DNA from 2 places in the Clostridium sp. JNZ X4-2 genome. Region 2 is predicted to be linked to the other one. Evidence: predicted binding sites of a transcription regulator. Region 2 holds the regulator's gene; the other holds the start of a gene.
The links. Region 2 encodes LexA, which represses DNA repair genes until DNA is damaged. Its sites were predicted from a motif close to CNAACANNTGTTNG; they were not measured.

Region 1 (9,120 bases), 1.0 Mb from region 2:
AAGGCCTGCAGCAAGATCAATTATATCTCCCTTTTCGGATCTTCCTGCACCTAGAAGCATGGCAGCCATACCAATTTCATCTGCCTCAATATCTGAAACCACACCGCTTTTTCCTGCAGGCACATCAATTTTATATTTTGCCTGTGGTAATCTCTCCGTATTATCCACAATTGATGAATCTCCCCCTTGATTTTTGAGAAATACTTTAAATTTATCCAGAGCCCTGCCGCTTTTTACTGCCTCTATAAGCTTTTTTCTTGCATCCTCCAGAGTACCTGCTTTTTCAGCCATCAGAACCATATGACTTCCAAGTGTCAAGACAAGCTCTGTCAGATCCTGGGGACCCTTCCCCTTTAACGTATCAATTGCTTCCTTTACCTCAAGTGCATTGCCTATGGCAAATCCCAGGGGCTGTGACATGTCCGAAATTATAGCAGCTGTATCCCTTCCTGTGCTTTTGCCTATCTTAACCATGGCACGAGCCAGTTTTTCCGCATCTTCCTCTGTCTTCATAAAGGCCCCTGCACCTGTTTTGACATCCAATACTATGGCATCGGCTCCTGCTGCAATCTTTTTGCTCATAATGGAGCTGGCAATCAGCGGCATTGAATTCACAGTTCCCGTTACATCACGAAGGGCATACAATTTCTTGTCTGCAGGAGTCAATTTACCTGTCTGGGCCATAATGGCAATTTTATCATGGTTCACTAGATTAATAAATTCATCTTTTGTAATTTCCACATGGAATCCGCTGACAGATTCCAATTTATCTATGGTTCCCCCAGTATGCCCCAAGCCCCGTCCGGACATTTTAGCCACAGGTATACCCAGTGATGCAACAAGAGGTGCCAGTACAAGTGTTGTGGTATCACCCACCCCTCCAGTGGAATGTTTATCCACCTTTATACCGTTGATTGGGGATAAATCTACAGTTTCTCCGGACTTCACCATTGCCATTGTAAGATCCGACATTTCACGATCATTCATATTTTGAAAATATATGGCCATTGCAAGAGCACTTGCCTGATAATCAGGGATGGTGCCCTCAGTGTAACCTTCCACAAAAAAGTTTATTTCTTCTGTGCTGAGTTCCACTCCGTCTCTTTTTTTTGAAATTATATCTACCATCCTCATCTTTATTACCCCTCATTTCAATCTGTTTAGAAAACTTTCCCCATGCTCCGGCATCTTCACCTTGAAATTATCTGCAACCGAAGCCCCTATATCGGAAAATGTTTTACGTATGCCCAAATCTTCTCCGGATTTAAATCTCTTTGAATAGGCAATTAGCGGGACAAATTCTCTTGTATGATCCGTTCCCCTGTAAGTCGGATCATTTCCGTGATCTGCTGTAATAATCAATAGATCATCTTCTCCCAGCTTCTCAAAAACTTCCGGTAATCTACTGTCGAATTGCTCCAGGGCATCACCATAGCCGATTGGATCCCTTCTATGCCCATAAGCAGAATCAAATTCAACCAGATTTGTAAAACTAATACCGTGAAATTCTTCATCCAGCAATAAACTGAATTTATCCATACCATCCATATTGGATTTTGTCCTTATTGCCTTTGTAACTCCCTGGCCGTCAAAAATATCCGAAATCTTCCCAATGGCAATACAATCCAGACCTGCCTTCTGCAGATAATTCATCACAGTTTCTCCAAAGGGTTTCAGAGCATAATCATGGCGGTTTGAAGTTCTTTTAAATTCTAATGATGTCTTACCCGTAAAAGGCCTTGCAATAATTCTTCCCAGTTTATAGGGCTCATCCCTTGTTATACTGCGGCAGTAACCACATATTCTATACAGCTCATCCAGAGGTATAACCTGTTCATGGGCGGCAATTTGAAGCACAGAATCTGCAGAAGTGTACACAATAAGTTCCCCTGTTTCAAGTTGTCTTTCTCCAAGTTCTTTTATAATTTCCGTTCCACTGGCAGGCTTATTTCCTATGATTTTTCTATGGGAAAAAGCTTGAATTTTTTCAATTAATTCTTGTGGAAAACCCTCCGGGAAAACACGAAATGGCTTATCAATATACAGGCCCATCATTTCCCAGTGTCCCGTCATAGTATCTTTTCCACGGGAAGCTTCCTGCATCTTTGCAAAATAAGCTTTTGGATGGACAGCTTTTTTTATTCCTTTGATTTTATAAATATTGGACAGCCCCAGTGCTGACATATTGGGCATATTGAGGCCATTTTTCTTCTCTGCAATATGTGCCAATGTATTAACTCCAGAATCACCAAATTCATTCGAATCCGGTGATTCCCCAATGCCCACGGAATCCATTACTACTATATGTATTCTTTTAAATGCTCTCATCTGAATACCTTCCTTCATAAGTATTATACAATTAACCTGATAATATCCGCTGAAATCATATTGCCAATACTATGATGATATTTTGCCCTTTCTTCCTCTATATGCTGTAATTTCCCCAAAACAGCTCTGGAAAAATACAGTTCCCATGTCACCTTTTCTGTGATCTCTTCAAATTCCAGACATAATGGAAGTTCCAGAACTTGTTCCAATACGATCCGCTCCGGCTTCAACCATTTTCAGGACTTCTTCTTCAGTATGAATACCACCGGCAGCCTTAACCCCCATGTCACTGCCCACTGTCTTGCGCATCAATTGGACATCTTCCTCCAGAGCTCCGGCCTTTGAAAAACCAGTAGAGGTCTTTACAAAATCCGCTCCGGCTCTTTGTGCTGCTTTACAGGCCCTTACTTTTTCCTCCTTAGTTAAAAGACAGGTTTCAATAATTACCTTTACCAGTGCTTTTCCCTTTACCGCTTCAACTACAGCTCTAATATCCTGTTCTACATAAGCATCATTCTTGTCTTTCAGTTCACCTATATTTATAACCATATCCACTTCTGAAGCTCCATTTTTAACTGCATCTGCTGCTTCAAATATCTTTGTCCCAGTTGTATTGGCTCCCAATGGAAATCCTATAACAGTACACACATTAACTCCGCTGTACTTCAATTTTTCACCTGCCAGCTTAACCCATGCGGGATTTATGCAGACAGATGCAAATTTATACTTTTTTGCTTCCTCTATTAACTGAAGTATCTGTTTCCTTGTTGTGTCCGGCTTTAAAGCAGTATGATCAATAATTTTAGCAATATCCATTACAAATCCCCCTATTTTTTCAAATCTTTTTTAGTAAAAGCTCCCGGCAAAATTTCATCTAAGGTTTTAACTATATATTCATTTTCATTTTTGGCCAGGATTATTTCTGTATCTTCTGATGCAAATTCTGATATCACCTGCCTGCAGATGCCGCAGGGATAAGTGTAGTCATTTTCCGCTCCCACTATGGCAATGGCTCTTATGCTACTGCCTCCTTCCGACACTGCTTTGAATATGGCAGTTCTTTCTGCACAATTGGTTGCACCATATGAAGCATTTTCTATATTACATCCCGGATATACTTTTCCATTTTCAGTTAGAACTGCTGCTCCCACCTTGAATCCGGAATAAGGGGCATAGGCATTTTTTCTTCCCTGAAAAGCTTTTGAAATAAGCATTCTATAATCCATCTCACCGCCTCCTAATTCATATGAATTCATTATACTATGAATTGTACATCTATAAAACAAATGAAGCCATTACATTTATACCAATATTAAAATCTCATACTATAATTACACATCTGTAGAACCCAATAATTATTCATTGAGAACTAAACTCCGTCATATACTTCCAGTAACGTTTGGGCATATTGGACATACGGCATTTAAGATTTCTCCTCTGCTTAATTTCCACAGTATTATAAAAAAGTGTCCATAATTTCCTATAATACTTCTCCTTTTCATCAGGCTGCGGCATTTGTAAATCATCAACAGGTATAATAGCAGGTTTATGAGTATTATACACAAGTGCCATATAATGAGTTTTATCGTAGATGAAAAAATATTCCCCGGGATATCTCTCACAAAAATGTTTCATAATAAGAGGGAGCACATAATTTTTAGGCTGGATTTGCGCTACAAGACTCTCTTTGAAAACAGAAAACCTAAGAAAACCCTTTATAAGGTGACTTTCTCTTTTTAAGTATTTTACAGCTTTAAAAAGCCTGCTTACTATATCATCCGCCAGCATCTCCATAACAGGTGATCCATAATAGTATCCCTTCCTCAGAAACAAAAATATATACATCTCTTTTTGGGGCATACAGGTCAAAAAAGCATATTTTATAAAATCCAGTGCTGAAACATCAATCTTTTTAGGTATGGATTCGATCACCCTGCTGGATTTCCGCAAATCCGTCTCAATTTCCCTTGTGGGAAAAAAGGTGGTTTGAAGCTGAAGAGGTGAAATAATGTCCCCGGGAATTTCCCCTTTGTAATAACTTTCAAAGACACAGCACATGAGCCCCTCAAAGCTTCCATCATATTTATAAATAATATCTGATTTTACGGACATTTATACCTCCTCTTTTCTATGCAAATACCAACTTATCAAGAAAGGACAACTGTTCATAGTCATACCTGGAATCAAAATTCCTATAATATCTGTCTGCAGCCACCTTGGACATGAGAGCTCTGAGTACGGCATCCCTGCTTATATTCAGGTTTTCAGCCGCCTTACCGCTGCAGACTACAAAATACTGGGCTCTCTTAAGCACAACACCCAGCTTTTTAAGGCTGTGAAAATTCAATGATAAATTACGGCGGGCAATTACAATTCTCTTTGCACTTCTCACACCAATACCAGGCACCCTCAATAAATCCCCATAAGACGCACAGTTCACATCTATGGGAAAGAATTCCCTGTGGTTCAATGCCCAATTACATTTTGGATCTATATAGGGATTAAATCTCTGGTGGTTCACATCCAGAATTTCTCCTGCCTTAAACCCATAATACCTCATAAGCCAGTCTGCCTGGTAAAGCCGATGTTCCCTTAAAAGTAAAGGCTCCCTATTTACCTGGGGCAGCAGGGAGTTTCGGGAAACCGGGACATAAGCAGAAAAGAAAACTCTTTTCAGCCTGTAATTTCTGTAAAGACCTTCAGTCAAATTCAAAATCTGAAAATCCGTGTCTCCCGTTGCCCCCACAATCATCTGGGTACTTTGACCTGCAGGCACAAATTTAGGTGTACTTCTGTATTTCACCAGATCCGTGGAATTTTCCTGTATACGGTGTTTGATATATGCCATGGGTTTTAAAATAGAATGTTTTGACTTATCCGGTGCCAGAAGCCTCAGACTGTTCTGTGAAGGCAGTTCGATGTTCACACTCATTCTGTCTGCCAGCATGCCGAGGTGATCAATAAGCATACTGTCTGCTCCAGGAATGGCCTTTGCATGAATATATCCTGAAAATTTATATTCCTGCCTTAAAATTTGCAGTACCTCAATCATCTGTTCACAGGTGTAATCTGGACTTTTCATCACACCAGAGCTTAAAAAAAGGCCTTCAATATAATTGCGCCTATAAAAATTCATGGTCAGTTCCGCCAGCTCACGGGGTGTAAAAGAAGCTCTCTGCACATCGTTTGAATGCCTGTTTACACAGTATTTACAATCATAATCACAGACATTTGTCATTAAAACCTTTAATAGGGAAATACATCTTCCGTCTGCTGAAAAACTATGGCATATGCCACAAGCTTCAGAGCTTCCAATGCCGCCAGGCCCAGCCTTTCTGTTCACCCCGCTTGAGGTACATGCCACATCATATTTTGCCGCATCAGTGAGAATTTTAAGTTTATCAAATACATCCATAAAACCATCCCCTTACTGTACTTTATATCATTATAGAACATACGTTCTAGTAAAGTAAAATGGCATATGTGCCAAAATTTGAGGTATTTTTAAGTTAAAAGCCGATTACTAAAAATAATTCCATAAAACACACCTATTCGCTGCTTAGTAAAAACTAATTCTTACAGTATCGGCCAAGCAAGGGAGACTGTACCCCTTAGCTGGAAATATATTTATTTTATGATAGAAATATATTTAATATTCGTATTTATTTAACGAAAGGCTTTTTAGGAGGTAGATAAAGTGAAGGTAGATGAAAATAATTTTATTGATGAATTAAAATGTAAAAATCAGGAGGCGTTAAATTATATTTATTCTAAATATTTAAATTTAGTTTATAAGATTGTACTTGATACTTTAAGCGGTACTGCTGCCAGAGAAGATGTGGAAGAATGTGTAAGTGACATTTTTATAGGAATCTGGAAAAATATATCCAAATATGATTCTAATATTACATCATTTAATAGATGGCTCATAGCAGTATCTAAATATAAGGCCATTGATTATTTAAGAAAATTTAGTAAATATGAACAAACCATAGAATTAGGAAAAGACATAAATACAAGAGAATGCAGCATAGAGGATAAGATAATTCGAGATGATGAAATGACTGCTTTTTATAAAATCATAATGAATATGAATGAAATGGATAGAGATATATTTATTAAACGTTATATCTTAAATGAAAATATAGTTGATATTGCCAAACATCTAGATATGCCTAGAAGTTCTATTGACAATAGATTATCCAGAGGTAGAAAAGCACTAAAAAATAAATGGCAAAAAATCGTAGGGAGGTAATTAAATTGAGTAAAACAAATAAATATGACAATGACATTATCTATAGCCTTTTAAACTATGCAGAAGTAGAAGATTATAATATCGGGAATTTTAAATTAGATAAAACCACTTCCAAACGAATTAGAAATAATATTAATAAAAAATTAAACATACGTAAAATAAAAAGCAAATATATTGCAGCAGCAATTTTATTAATAAGTTTAGTTTCTTTCAGTATAGCAAAGCCAACATTTGCATCCAATATACACAACTCAATAATCCAAACCATAGAAGTATTCAGGGGGGATTATGCCGATTATGAAAAGTATGCCAGCAACATTAACTTATCTTCTTATGACAGAGGTATTAAATTTGTAATCAATCAAATAGTAAGTGATAATAATGAAATATGGATTTCATATTCCATTATTAGTGATAAAAAATTTGAAGAAGTACTAAAAAATCAAAATACAACTTCTATCATGAGTTTTATGGAATTTGATATCAATGGTAAAAAAATTGGAAGCGATGGAGGACAAGGCAGGTTTATTAATGACAAAAGATATGATGGTGTTTTAGAAATAAATACAATGAGAGAAAATATTAAAAACATATTTTATTTAAGTATGGATGTTAAATCTATAGATAAATTAGAAGGCAACTGGAAGTTTAATCTTAAGGTTAACAAAAAGGATATTCAGAAAGAAACTAAAATTTATAATATAAACAAAAGCATAAGTCTTGGAAAGGACAAAATATTTATTAAAAAAATAAGTACCTCTCCCATATCCACATCTATACAAATCAATGGTTCCATTGAAAAATACCAATACTTCCTATTAGATGATAAGGGAAATGAAATAAAAGCCAGAGGAGCTTCCTCTAGCAGCACTGATGGAGAAATACATTTTAACAACTTAATAAACAGTAATACAAAATATTTAACATTTATACCCTTTCAACACAATGATAACTACAAGATGAATCCAATAACATATGATATATCCAAGCTGCCACTTGAATTATCCCAGGGAAGCTTAGGAAAACTGGTAGTTACTAATATGACATGGGACAAGGATACACTTAAAATTTCTTACACTGTCCATGGAAAAATTCCTGTAACTCAAGCTGGTGGACTATTACTATTTGATGAAAACGGAAAATTCATAGAACCTGAAAATAGATTTGGCACTCAGAAAAGCATCTCCAATCAACATGATTTCGAAATGTATTTCAAAGGACTTTCCGAGAATAAAAAATATAAAATAGGTACTGCCCCTTTAGATGATTTTTATAAAATAAATGATAAATTAAAATTTACTGTTGAATTAAAATAGAAGCAATGTCTTCTCTCAATAGCATTTTGATCCCCGAGAAAAGAAACAAGCTGGAGACTAAAACTCAAGTATCTTCATAAAATCTACATATTAATTGTGTATTATATAATAGGAAATAACTATTTTAGTGTTCAGCTTGTTAAATAAATAATAAGTTATTAACTATTTAAGTGGGTGATAATAAATCATGATAAAAATTGACAACAAATCTTTGAATTATGTTCAAGGCAAAAATTTATGTTTTGTAGCATGTGTTAAAAATACGTCAATAGATTGTGACTGTGGAAATATCCATAACAATGTCAAAACTCTTAAAATCAAGGTTTTATTTGAAACGGAAGTGTCAGACAAAGAACTATATGATGTTTACGAATACCAGGGTGTCAAATTGTTTGTCTTAAAGAATTTAAAAGTTACTGGAGATATAAATGTTTATCAAAAAACAAAAATACCTTTTATGAAACCTAAGTTTGGGCTGAAAGGTATTACAGCTTAATTATAAGCAAAGGCCAGGCTCTATTTTTTAGATGATTTATTACAATTTCTCTGCCATTTTCCCTGGCCCCTGCAGCTTATATTAAGAAACATATTATTGATGCACCTGTAAAAGAAATGTGCTGCAACCATTTTGTAACGTATAACACAAAGCAACCGCTATTGTACTTATTAACTTTCATTGCTGAAACTGATACCATCAAATAAATTCAAGTTTAATTCTAATAAATCTTGATCTGAAATGTTATCATTATTAAGAAATAAAATATAAAAGCATATTTAAAGCATTTAAAAAAATAATCCCTATGTATTGATTTTAAGAACAACAGTATACAAATAAATACAGTAATAAAAAAACATATACCCCCCATACAGGAACATTTAAAAACTTTGCAACAAGACCTTCATCATTAATAGCAAACGTTTCCTTGTTGTTAATAAATATTAATAGTAAATAAGGTAACAATCTTGTGAAACACATTGTTATAGTAAAGTACATCCAAACATATGCATTTCTTTTATTTTTAAAAATGTAAATTATAATGCACCCAGCTAATGCTAATAATAAACTAATTACAGGCCCTCCAAGGCATCCCAATAAACTTTCTGAACCATTTATGGATTCTGTATAAATAAAATTAAATTTTGCAGGTATTCCACTTAGCTGGTATCCTACCAAATGTCCAAGTTCATGAATTGGTGTTGCAATTAATGTAATTATTGCAC
Region 2 (9,120 bases):
ATTTTTCAATGGATCTTTTACCAAGTTGGATGAAGACTATTTTTCTCAGGATACAGAAAAAATATTAAGAGAACAATTTACAGATTTCAATCCTCAAAAATACAAGTTTGAGACTATAAAATGCTGTGGTTCCCTTTTAAAATATATACATGAAACACAAAAGGCCAACTTTTCCCACATAAATAGATTTCAATATTATAATGTAGTGGATTATTTGACCATAGATGGTAACTCCAGAAAAAACCTGGAAATAACGGAAAGCCTGAGAGAAAATAAGAAAAAGGGCTCCCTTTTATGGGTCATAGATAAAACCAATACTTCCATGGGAGGAAGACAGCTTAGAAGATGGTTGGAACAACCACTTATGGATAGAAATAAAATAATTGAGAGATTGGATTCTGTAGAAGAACTCTCCAGTAACATATCCTATCATGAAGATTTAAAGGAAGCATTAAAAAACATATATGACATTGAGAGATTGGTGGGGAAAATATCTTCTAAAAGCGTAAATGCCAGGGATTTAAATTTTCTCAAAAGTTCAATAGAAAAAATACCTGATGTAAAGTCCATATTGTCACATTTTAAAACCAATTTATTAAAAAACATGTATGAAAATTTAGATGAACTAAAAGATATATACTTACTGATAGATGGTTCTATATTGGAGAATCCTTCTATTTCCCTAAAAGAGGGCAATTTGATAAAAGAAGGATACAATAAAAAGATAGATGAATTAAAGGGAATAAAAATCCATGGAAAGGATTGGATAGCAGCTCTTGAACGCAGAGAAAGAGATATTACCAAAATAAGATCGTTAAAAATAGGTTATAACAAAGTATTTGGATATTATATTGAAATAACTAAAAGCAATTTGAATTTGGTTCCGGAAGGCAGATATATAAGAAAGCAGACTCTTTCCAACGCAGAAAGATACATAACTCCAGAGTTAAAAGAAATGGAAGATAAGATTTTAGGAGCAGAAGATGAATTGATATCTTTAGAATATAATACTTTTATAGAAATAAGGGATACCATAGAAAAGGAAGTTCATAGAATGCAATCTTCTGCTGAAATAATTTCCCAGGTTGACTGTTTGAGCTCTCTGGCAAAAGTAGCTGTAGAAAATAATTATTGTAAACCTGAAATGACTCTTTCAAATAAAATATCCATAAAAGAGGGAAGGCATCCTGTAGTGGAAAATATGATTCCATCAGGAGATTTTATATCCAATAATGTAAATATGGATACCTCTGAAAATCAGCTTCTTTTAATAACAGGGCCCAATATGGCAGGTAAATCCACTTACATGCGCCAGGTGGCTTTAATTGTAATTATGGCTCAAATTGGAAGCTTTGTACCGGCTAAAAGTGCTTCTATATCTATTTGTGACAAGATATTCACCAGGATAGGGGCATCAGATGATCTGGCTTCAGGGAAAAGTACCTTTATGGTAGAAATGTGGGAGGTTTCAAATATATTAAAAAACGCCACCAATAAAAGCTTGATTTTGCTGGATGAAGTTGGAAGAGGAACCAGCACTTACGATGGGCTCAGTATAGCCTGGGCTGTAATAGAATATATATGCAAGAATAATAAATTAAAAAGCAAAACATTATTTGCAACCCATTACCACGAACTTACCAAGTTGGAAGGCAGGATACAGGGGGTAAAAAACTATTCTGTATCTGTTAAAGAGTCGGGAAACGATATAGTTTTTTTGAGAAAAATCATAAGAGGGGGCGCTGATCAATCCTACGGCATTGAAGTTGCAAAACTTGCCGGACTTCCTGAAGAAGTTTTGAAAAGAGCCAGGGAAATATTGTGCAGCCTGGAAAATAAAAAATCCAATAATTCTTTACATAATAAAAAGACATCCTATAAAAATTCTAATGATGAGGAAGATAATAAAGCCTTGAAAAAAGAAGAAAGTATTAAATTAAATAAGCAATTGGAATTTTCAGATATAAAAAAAGAAACTCTGGTTAAGGAAATTAAAAATATAGACATATTAAATATGACGCCTATGGATGGTTTTAACAAACTTTATGATATAATAAAAAGAGCAAAGTCTATATAAAAACAAAAGGATTGATATACAATGAAAAGAATAAATCTGCTGGATATAAACACTTCAAACAAAATTGCTGCTGGTGAAGTGATAGAAGGTCCTTCATCTGTAGTGAAAGAATTACTTGAAAACAGTATAGACTCAGGAGCTAAAAATATAACTATAGAAATTGAAGAGGGTGGAGAAAAATCTATAAAAGTAATAGATGATGGCTCTGGAATACATCCTATGGATATGGAAAAAGCTTTTATGCCCCATGCTACAAGTAAAATAAACAATGTAGAAGATCTTGGGAAAATAAACACCATGGGGTTTAGAGGTGAAGCTCTGGCAAGTATAGCTGCCGTATCCAATATAACCCTTAAAAGCAGAACCCCTGAGTTTGACTCAGGCAGGGAGATAATAATAAATGGAGGAGTTTTAAAAAGTGTTCAACATAGTGGATGTAATCTTGGAACTACCGTTTTAGTAGAAAACTTATTTTTCAACGTACCTGCAAGACAAAAGTTTTTAAAGTCTTCCAGTAGTGAGTCTGCAGGAATCTCAGATATAGTAAACAGACTCTCTCTGGCTAACGCTCATATTTCTTTTAAATTTTTTAAAAACGGTAAGAAATCTATTACTACTTATGGTACTGGCAATGTAATGGATGTTATACGATGCATATACGGCAAAAACATCTATGAGAATATAACACCCATAGAAAAACACAGTGATATAATTTCAATTTACGGATATATAGGGAATTCCGAGATAAGCCGGGGCAGCAGGAATCATCAAAGCTTATTTGTAAATAAAAGATACGTCAAAAATAAACCTATAACCACAGCTGTAGAAAAAGCTTTTAAGTCTTTCCTGACCATAAATAAATTTCCTTTTTTTATATTGTTCCTGGATATATTTCCTGAATTTATAGATGTAAATGTTCATCCTGCCAAATGGGAGGTAAAATTCAGTGATCCGCGAATGATTTTTAAATTTGTATTTGATACTGTTCATGAAGCTCTTAGAAACAGTTTAAAGGATTCCTTTACCATTGACACAAAAGAGGATGATTTAAAGGCTAATGTCACTGAAGTAAAACAAGTTCAAATTCCAGTTGATTTAAAATCCTTAAATAGTGAAAATTATTTAAAAGAAAATGATAAAGATGAAAGTAAATATAATTCTTTCCATGAAAATATCAATGAACTTCAGCAATATAAACCAAATTTATATAAAAAAGATGATCATTATATACAAAAAAATTCACCGGATAAAATAAATACAGAGATTCAAAAGGGAGAAAATATAACTGCTAAATTTCCACCTCTTAAAATAATCGGCCAATTTTACAATACTTATATAATTGCAGAGGATGGAAGTAATCTATATATGGTGGATCAACATGCTGCCCATGAAAAAATTCTCTTTGAAAAATATAAAAAAAGCATTCAAAAGGGGGAAATATTATCTCAAGTATTAGCCACTCCAGCAGTTATAGAACTTACACCTATTGATTATAATTACTATAGAGAAAATGATGATATATTTAAAAGAACAGGATTCAATATAGAATTATTTGGCGATACGGCCATAAGTATAAGGGAAGTACCTATGATACTTGGAAAACCGGATATTAAAAGTTTATTTACGGATATGCTTGACAATTTGAAAAATATGGGCTCTGGAGATACTTTTGAAGTAAAATATCTTTCCATAGCAACTCTCGCTTGTAAAGCTGCTATTAAAGCAAAGGATCATTTGTCACAAATGGAGATGAATCATTTACTTGAGGAATTAAGGTTTATAGAAGATCCTTTTACCTGCCCTCATGGAAGGCCTGTTATAATAAAATTCACTTTAAATGATCTGGAGAAAAAATTCAAGCGAATACAGTGAGGAGAAAAATATGCAAAATTTATTTATACTGGCAGGGCCTACTGCAGTGGGGAAAAGTGATATCTCCATTAAAATTGCTAAAGAATTACATGGTGAGATAATATCTGCAGACTCCATGCAAATATACAAATATATGAATATAGGTTCTGCTAAAATTACAAAAGAGGAAATGCAGGGAGTACCACATCATTTAATAGATATTATCCAACCAAATATAAGTTTTAATGCATCGAAATACAAAAAACTGGCTGTAAAAGCCATAGATGAAATATACAAGAAAAATAGGCTCCCAATGGTAGTAGGCGGTACAGGACTTTATATTAATTCACTTATTTTCAACTATAATTTTACAGATGCACAGGTAGATAGAAACTATAGGGAACATCTTCAAAAACTGGCCAGTGAAAAGGGGAAAGAATATGTACATTCTCTTTTAAAGGAAGTGGATATGTCTTCCTATGAAAAACTTTATCCCAATGATTTAAAGAGAGTTATCAGAGCTTTAGAAGTTTATAAACTTACGGGAAAAACCATAAGTGAATTTAATCACCAAAATAACTTGTATCAAATACCTTATAGAATATATTATTTTGTATTAACTATGGATCGTGCCAAGTTATACCAGAGAATAAACAATAGGGTAGATATAATGCTGGAAAAAGGGCTTATAAATGAAGTTGACAAATTGAAATCAATGGGTTATACCAGTAATATGCAATCCATGAAGGGTATAGGATATAAGGAGATACTGAGTTATTTAGAAAATAAGATATCTTTGGATGAAGCCATATATTTAGTGAAAAAGGGAAGCAGAAATTATGCCAAAAGGCAATTGACCTGGTTTAGAAAAGACAAAAGAGTCATATGGATAAATGAGGACAATTTCAATTGTTATGAAGAAATAGCTCATCATATAATAAATGTATTTAAAACTGCACAATAGTTTTAAATTTAATATATCAATATGTTTTTATTAAAGCCAGATTTAATATCATTAAATTCTTTTTTCTGCTATATACTAAAGGATTTTTGTGATATTTATATAATTATATAATAAAATTACGGAGGGTGAGAACTATGAGTAAACCAGCTAATAATTTACAGGATATTTTTTTAAACGGTGCAAGAAAAAACAAAATTTCAGTTACCATATATCTGACCAATGGATTTCAAATTAGAGGAACAGTAAAGGGATTTGATAATTTTACAGTTATATTAGATTGTGCTGGCAAACAGATGATGGTATATAAACATGCAATTTCCACTATTACACCCATAAAATCAATCTTATTTAATACACCAATTGAAACAGATGATAAAGAATAACTAAAAAACATCAAGGCATATGGTTATTATAAACTATAGAGAGGAATAGGTACTGCCTATTCCCTTTCTATGTGTTATTTTAACCATATTTAAGGAGGTAAAAATATTGCTGGAAATAACTAAAGAAAAACTTAAAAGCAGATATAAAATAGATAAAAAAATAATAGACTTATACGAAAAGACCCTGAATGATGTGAAAGATCAATTTGAATATTATGATGAAATAAGGGAATATAACCAGATAAAAGTTTTAGATGCCCTTCAGCAGGAAAAAATAAGCGAATCTCATTTTACCAATTCTTCCGGATATGGATATGGTGATATAGGAAGAGATTCTCTGGATAGGGTATATGCCAGAATATTCAATTCGGAAAGTGCACTTGTAAGGCCTCATTTTGTAAATGGTACCCACGCCCTTTGTTGTGCAATTTTTGGCAACTTACGTCCTGGAGATACAATGCTTTCCGTATGTGGTACTCCCTATGATACCCTGCACAGTCTAATAGGAATAGACACGGATAAAAAACTGGGTTCTCTCAAGGAATATGGTATAAATTATGAGCAGGTAAATTTAACTGAAGATAATAAAATAGACTTTAAGAACATAGAGGAGCACCTGAAAAAAAACAGCAAGATAAAATTGGTTCATATACAGAGATCCACCGGATACGGCTGGAGAAAATCTCTTTTAATATCTGAAATCAAAAGTATAATTGATTTTGTAAAACAGATAAACCCAAATGTAATATGTTTTGTAGATAATTGTTACGGAGAATTTATAGATACATTGGAGCCTACAGATGTAGGTGCGGATTTGGCAGCAGGTTCGCTTATAAAAAACATAGGCGGCGGCATAGCTCCTACAGGAGGATATATAGTAGGCAAAAAAGATTACGTCACCCAGGCTTCCTACAGACTCACTGTTCCTGGAATAGGAGGGGAATGCGGCTCCACTTTCGGAGTCATGAGACTTTTATACCAAGGACTATTTTTAGCCCCTCACATTTCTGTAGAGGCAGTAAAAGGCGCTATTTTTTGTGCCAGAATCATGGAACTGGCAGGATTTGAGGTTCTCCCCAAATATAATGATAAAAGAAGTGATATAATACAGGCAATTAAATTCAATGATAAATCAAAATTGATAAATTTCTGCAGTTCCATCCAAAGAGGATCACCTATAGATTCATTTGCCCAGTGTGAGCCCTGGGATATGCCGGGATATTCAGATCAAGTTATAATGGCTGCCGGTGCTTTTGTACAAGGATCTTCCATAGAGTTATCCGCAGATGCCCCTATAAGAGAACCTTATATCGGATATCTTCAAGGAGGACTCACTTTCGATCATGCCAAAGTGGGCATACTAATAGCTTTATCCAGTATATTGTAATTCATACTAAAATTAAAGAATAAAGAACAAAGTTCAAATAACTAACAATTAATGAGGATTTTCGGCTTTTGCTGAAAATCCACCTAATCTGTGCTTTGATATTTGGACTTTGAACTTTTATTTAATATTTTCTATATACACCTACTAATCTGCCTATAATCTTACAGTCATCCACTATAATAGGGGGCATATTCTTGTTTTCCGGCTGCAGCCTTATATTATTTTCTTGTTTGAAAAATCTTTTTAAAGTAGCTTCATTTCCGATTAAAGCTGCAACTATGTCTCCATTTTCAGCAAAATTGGTCTGCTCCAGTATGGAAAAATCTCCGTCCAATATGCCTGCATCTATCATGCTTTCTCCCTTTACTCTCAATATAAATAATTTTCTATCATTTTTAATGAAATCCACGGGTATAGGGAAAAAATCCTCCACATTTTCAGCTGCCAAAATAGGCATGCCTGCAGCTATATCACCTATGATGGGAATGTCAATCATCTCTTTTTGCGGGGTTGATTTTTCTATGATTTCTATAGTTCTGGATTTAATGCCGTCCCTTTTTATAAGCCCTCGTTTTTCCAGTTTCTCCAGATGATTGTGAACAGTAGAAGTAGACCTCAATCCAACAGCCGCACATATTTCTCTAACGGATGGCGGATAACCCTTTTTTTTAATTTGAGACTTTATAAACTCATATATCTGAAGTTGTCTATTGTTACCGTAATCTCTCATAAAAAACACTCCTATAATTTATTTATTTGAATTATATCATAAAAGTTGACAAATATCAAACTTATGTTCTATACTATTTATTATATAATAAGAAGGAGAATATTATGAAAAATAATTATTGTATATTTGACAAAAACAAAGTGTGTGATGACTGCGGCCAGTGTGACTTATGTGACTTAAATCCGGGTAAAAAATGCGACAATTGCGGTAAATGTCTGGAAATGGAAGGTTATGATATGAAGGCTGTAAAAGTTGATGATATTATAGATGATGAAAATGAAGCCAGGAAATATGAAGAAGAAAGCCAATATGATTCAATTGATTCTCATTATCATATTATCAAAGAAGATGACAATGAGAATAGTGAAGAAGGAAATGATGATGACCCTGTTGAATTTATAAATGATATAGATGGTTTGAAAGAAATCTTGGAGAATGAAAATAATTTTAAAAAAATGGCATATGAAGAATATCCCGGTCTTATAAGGATTCAGAAAAAAGACCAAAAATAAATATAATATCAAATCAAAGGCTGGAGAAAAAATCCCAGCCTTTGATTTTTTCATTGAAATGCCATTATTCCTCTTCTTCACTTAAAGGGTTTGACTTTACTGCTTCTCTAAGTTTTTCATCATCCACATGGGTATAGATTTGAGTAGTAGATACATTTTCATGGCCAAGTATTTTTTGAAGACTTCTAATATCTACATTTCCATATTTATACATAAGAGTAGCTGCAGTATGCCTGAGCTTATGAGGCGTATATTTTTCACTGTCCAGCCCGGCATTTTTCAAATACTTTTTCAGCATCAATTCCACAGTTCTTTTATTTATTCTAGTGTAATTTCTGCTTATGAAAAGGGCATCCTTATCCTTTATCTTATTATAATGACTGTTTCTTTCATCCATGTAATTTCTCAGAGCCTTAATGCAGGCTCTGTTTAAATATATAGTTCGCTCTTTATTGCCTTTTCCAACTACAGTTAATGTATCATCTTTAATATTTGATATATTTATACTGCACAATTCAGAAAGCCTCATACCACAGTTTAAAAAAAAGGTTATAATGCAGTAATCTCTTTCTTTGAATTTTCCATCTACAGCTTTTAACAAGACCTTGCTTTCCGCCAGACTCAAATAAATAGGATTTCTCTTGCTTATTTTAGGTGATTCCAATTCCATGGCCGGATTTTCATTTATTATTTTAGCTTTATTATTGAGGTATTTAAAAAAAGACTTTAACGAAGCCACTTTTCTGGCTCTGGTATAGCTTCCGTTATTTCTATAATTTTCAGCAAAGGATATAAAAGCAAACAGATCACTTAAATTTATTTGTTTTATAAAATTTTCATCTATATCACTTATGTTTATTTTTTTGAATTCATAGTTTTCTTCAATTAATCCCTTATAAAGTTTTAAAAATCTAAAAAACATGGTCAAATCCACCTTGTAGCCACTTAAAGTATTTTTTGATTTTCCCCTGATGGTTCCAAGGTAATTTAAAAAATCGTTTAAGCACTTTGGCAGTGCCGGGTTATAGATATGTTTTAAATTATACTTCATAATAATAACTCCCCTTTCAAAAAATATACTTAACTTCGCTAAATAATCATTTAGCGAAGTTAAGTATTCTATATGGATACCGCAAAATCCTTCTTTTTATATATAATCATTAATTTTTCATAATAAATTTTAGAACAAATTTTCTACATAATATACGCTAAAGTT

Region 1: the regulator LexA is predicted to act here: its motif matches at 5,778-5,791, upstream of ACYUJ6_RS03250 (putative DNA modification/repair radical SAM protein).

Annotation. Positions count from the first base shown of each region.
Region 1 is NZ_CM142685.1:690,685-699,804, reverse strand. It holds gene ACYUJ6_RS03280 (pyrimidine-nucleoside phosphorylase) at 1-1,134, opposite strand, end outside; gene deoB (phosphopentomutase) at 1,147-2,328, opposite strand; gene ACYUJ6_RS03270 (hypothetical protein) at 2,352-2,537, opposite strand; gene deoC (deoxyribose-phosphate aldolase) at 2,497-3,144, opposite strand; gene ACYUJ6_RS03260 (cytidine deaminase) at 3,156-3,554, opposite strand; gene ACYUJ6_RS03255 (TIGR03915 family putative DNA repair protein) at 3,688-4,440, opposite strand; gene ACYUJ6_RS03250 (putative DNA modification/repair radical SAM protein) at 4,457-5,743, opposite strand; gene ACYUJ6_RS03245 (sigma-70 family RNA polymerase sigma factor) at 6,026-6,583, shown strand; gene ACYUJ6_RS03240 (DUF4179 domain-containing protein) at 6,589-7,899, shown strand; gene ACYUJ6_RS03235 (hypothetical protein) at 8,087-8,395, shown strand; gene ACYUJ6_RS03230 (hypothetical protein) at 8,711-9,120, opposite strand, start outside.
Region 2 is NZ_CM142685.1:1,732,828-1,741,947, reverse strand. It holds gene mutS (DNA mismatch repair protein MutS) at 1-2,077, shown strand, start outside; gene mutL (DNA mismatch repair endonuclease MutL) at 2,099-3,949, shown strand; gene miaA (tRNA (adenosine(37)-N6)-dimethylallyltransferase MiaA) at 3,960-4,892, shown strand; gene hfq (RNA chaperone Hfq) at 5,027-5,275, shown strand; gene ACYUJ6_RS08400 (methionine gamma-lyase family protein) at 5,382-6,662, shown strand; gene lexA (transcriptional repressor LexA) at 6,784-7,392, opposite strand; gene ACYUJ6_RS08390 (hypothetical protein) at 7,497-7,904, shown strand; gene ACYUJ6_RS08385 (tyrosine recombinase XerC) at 7,969-8,955, opposite strand.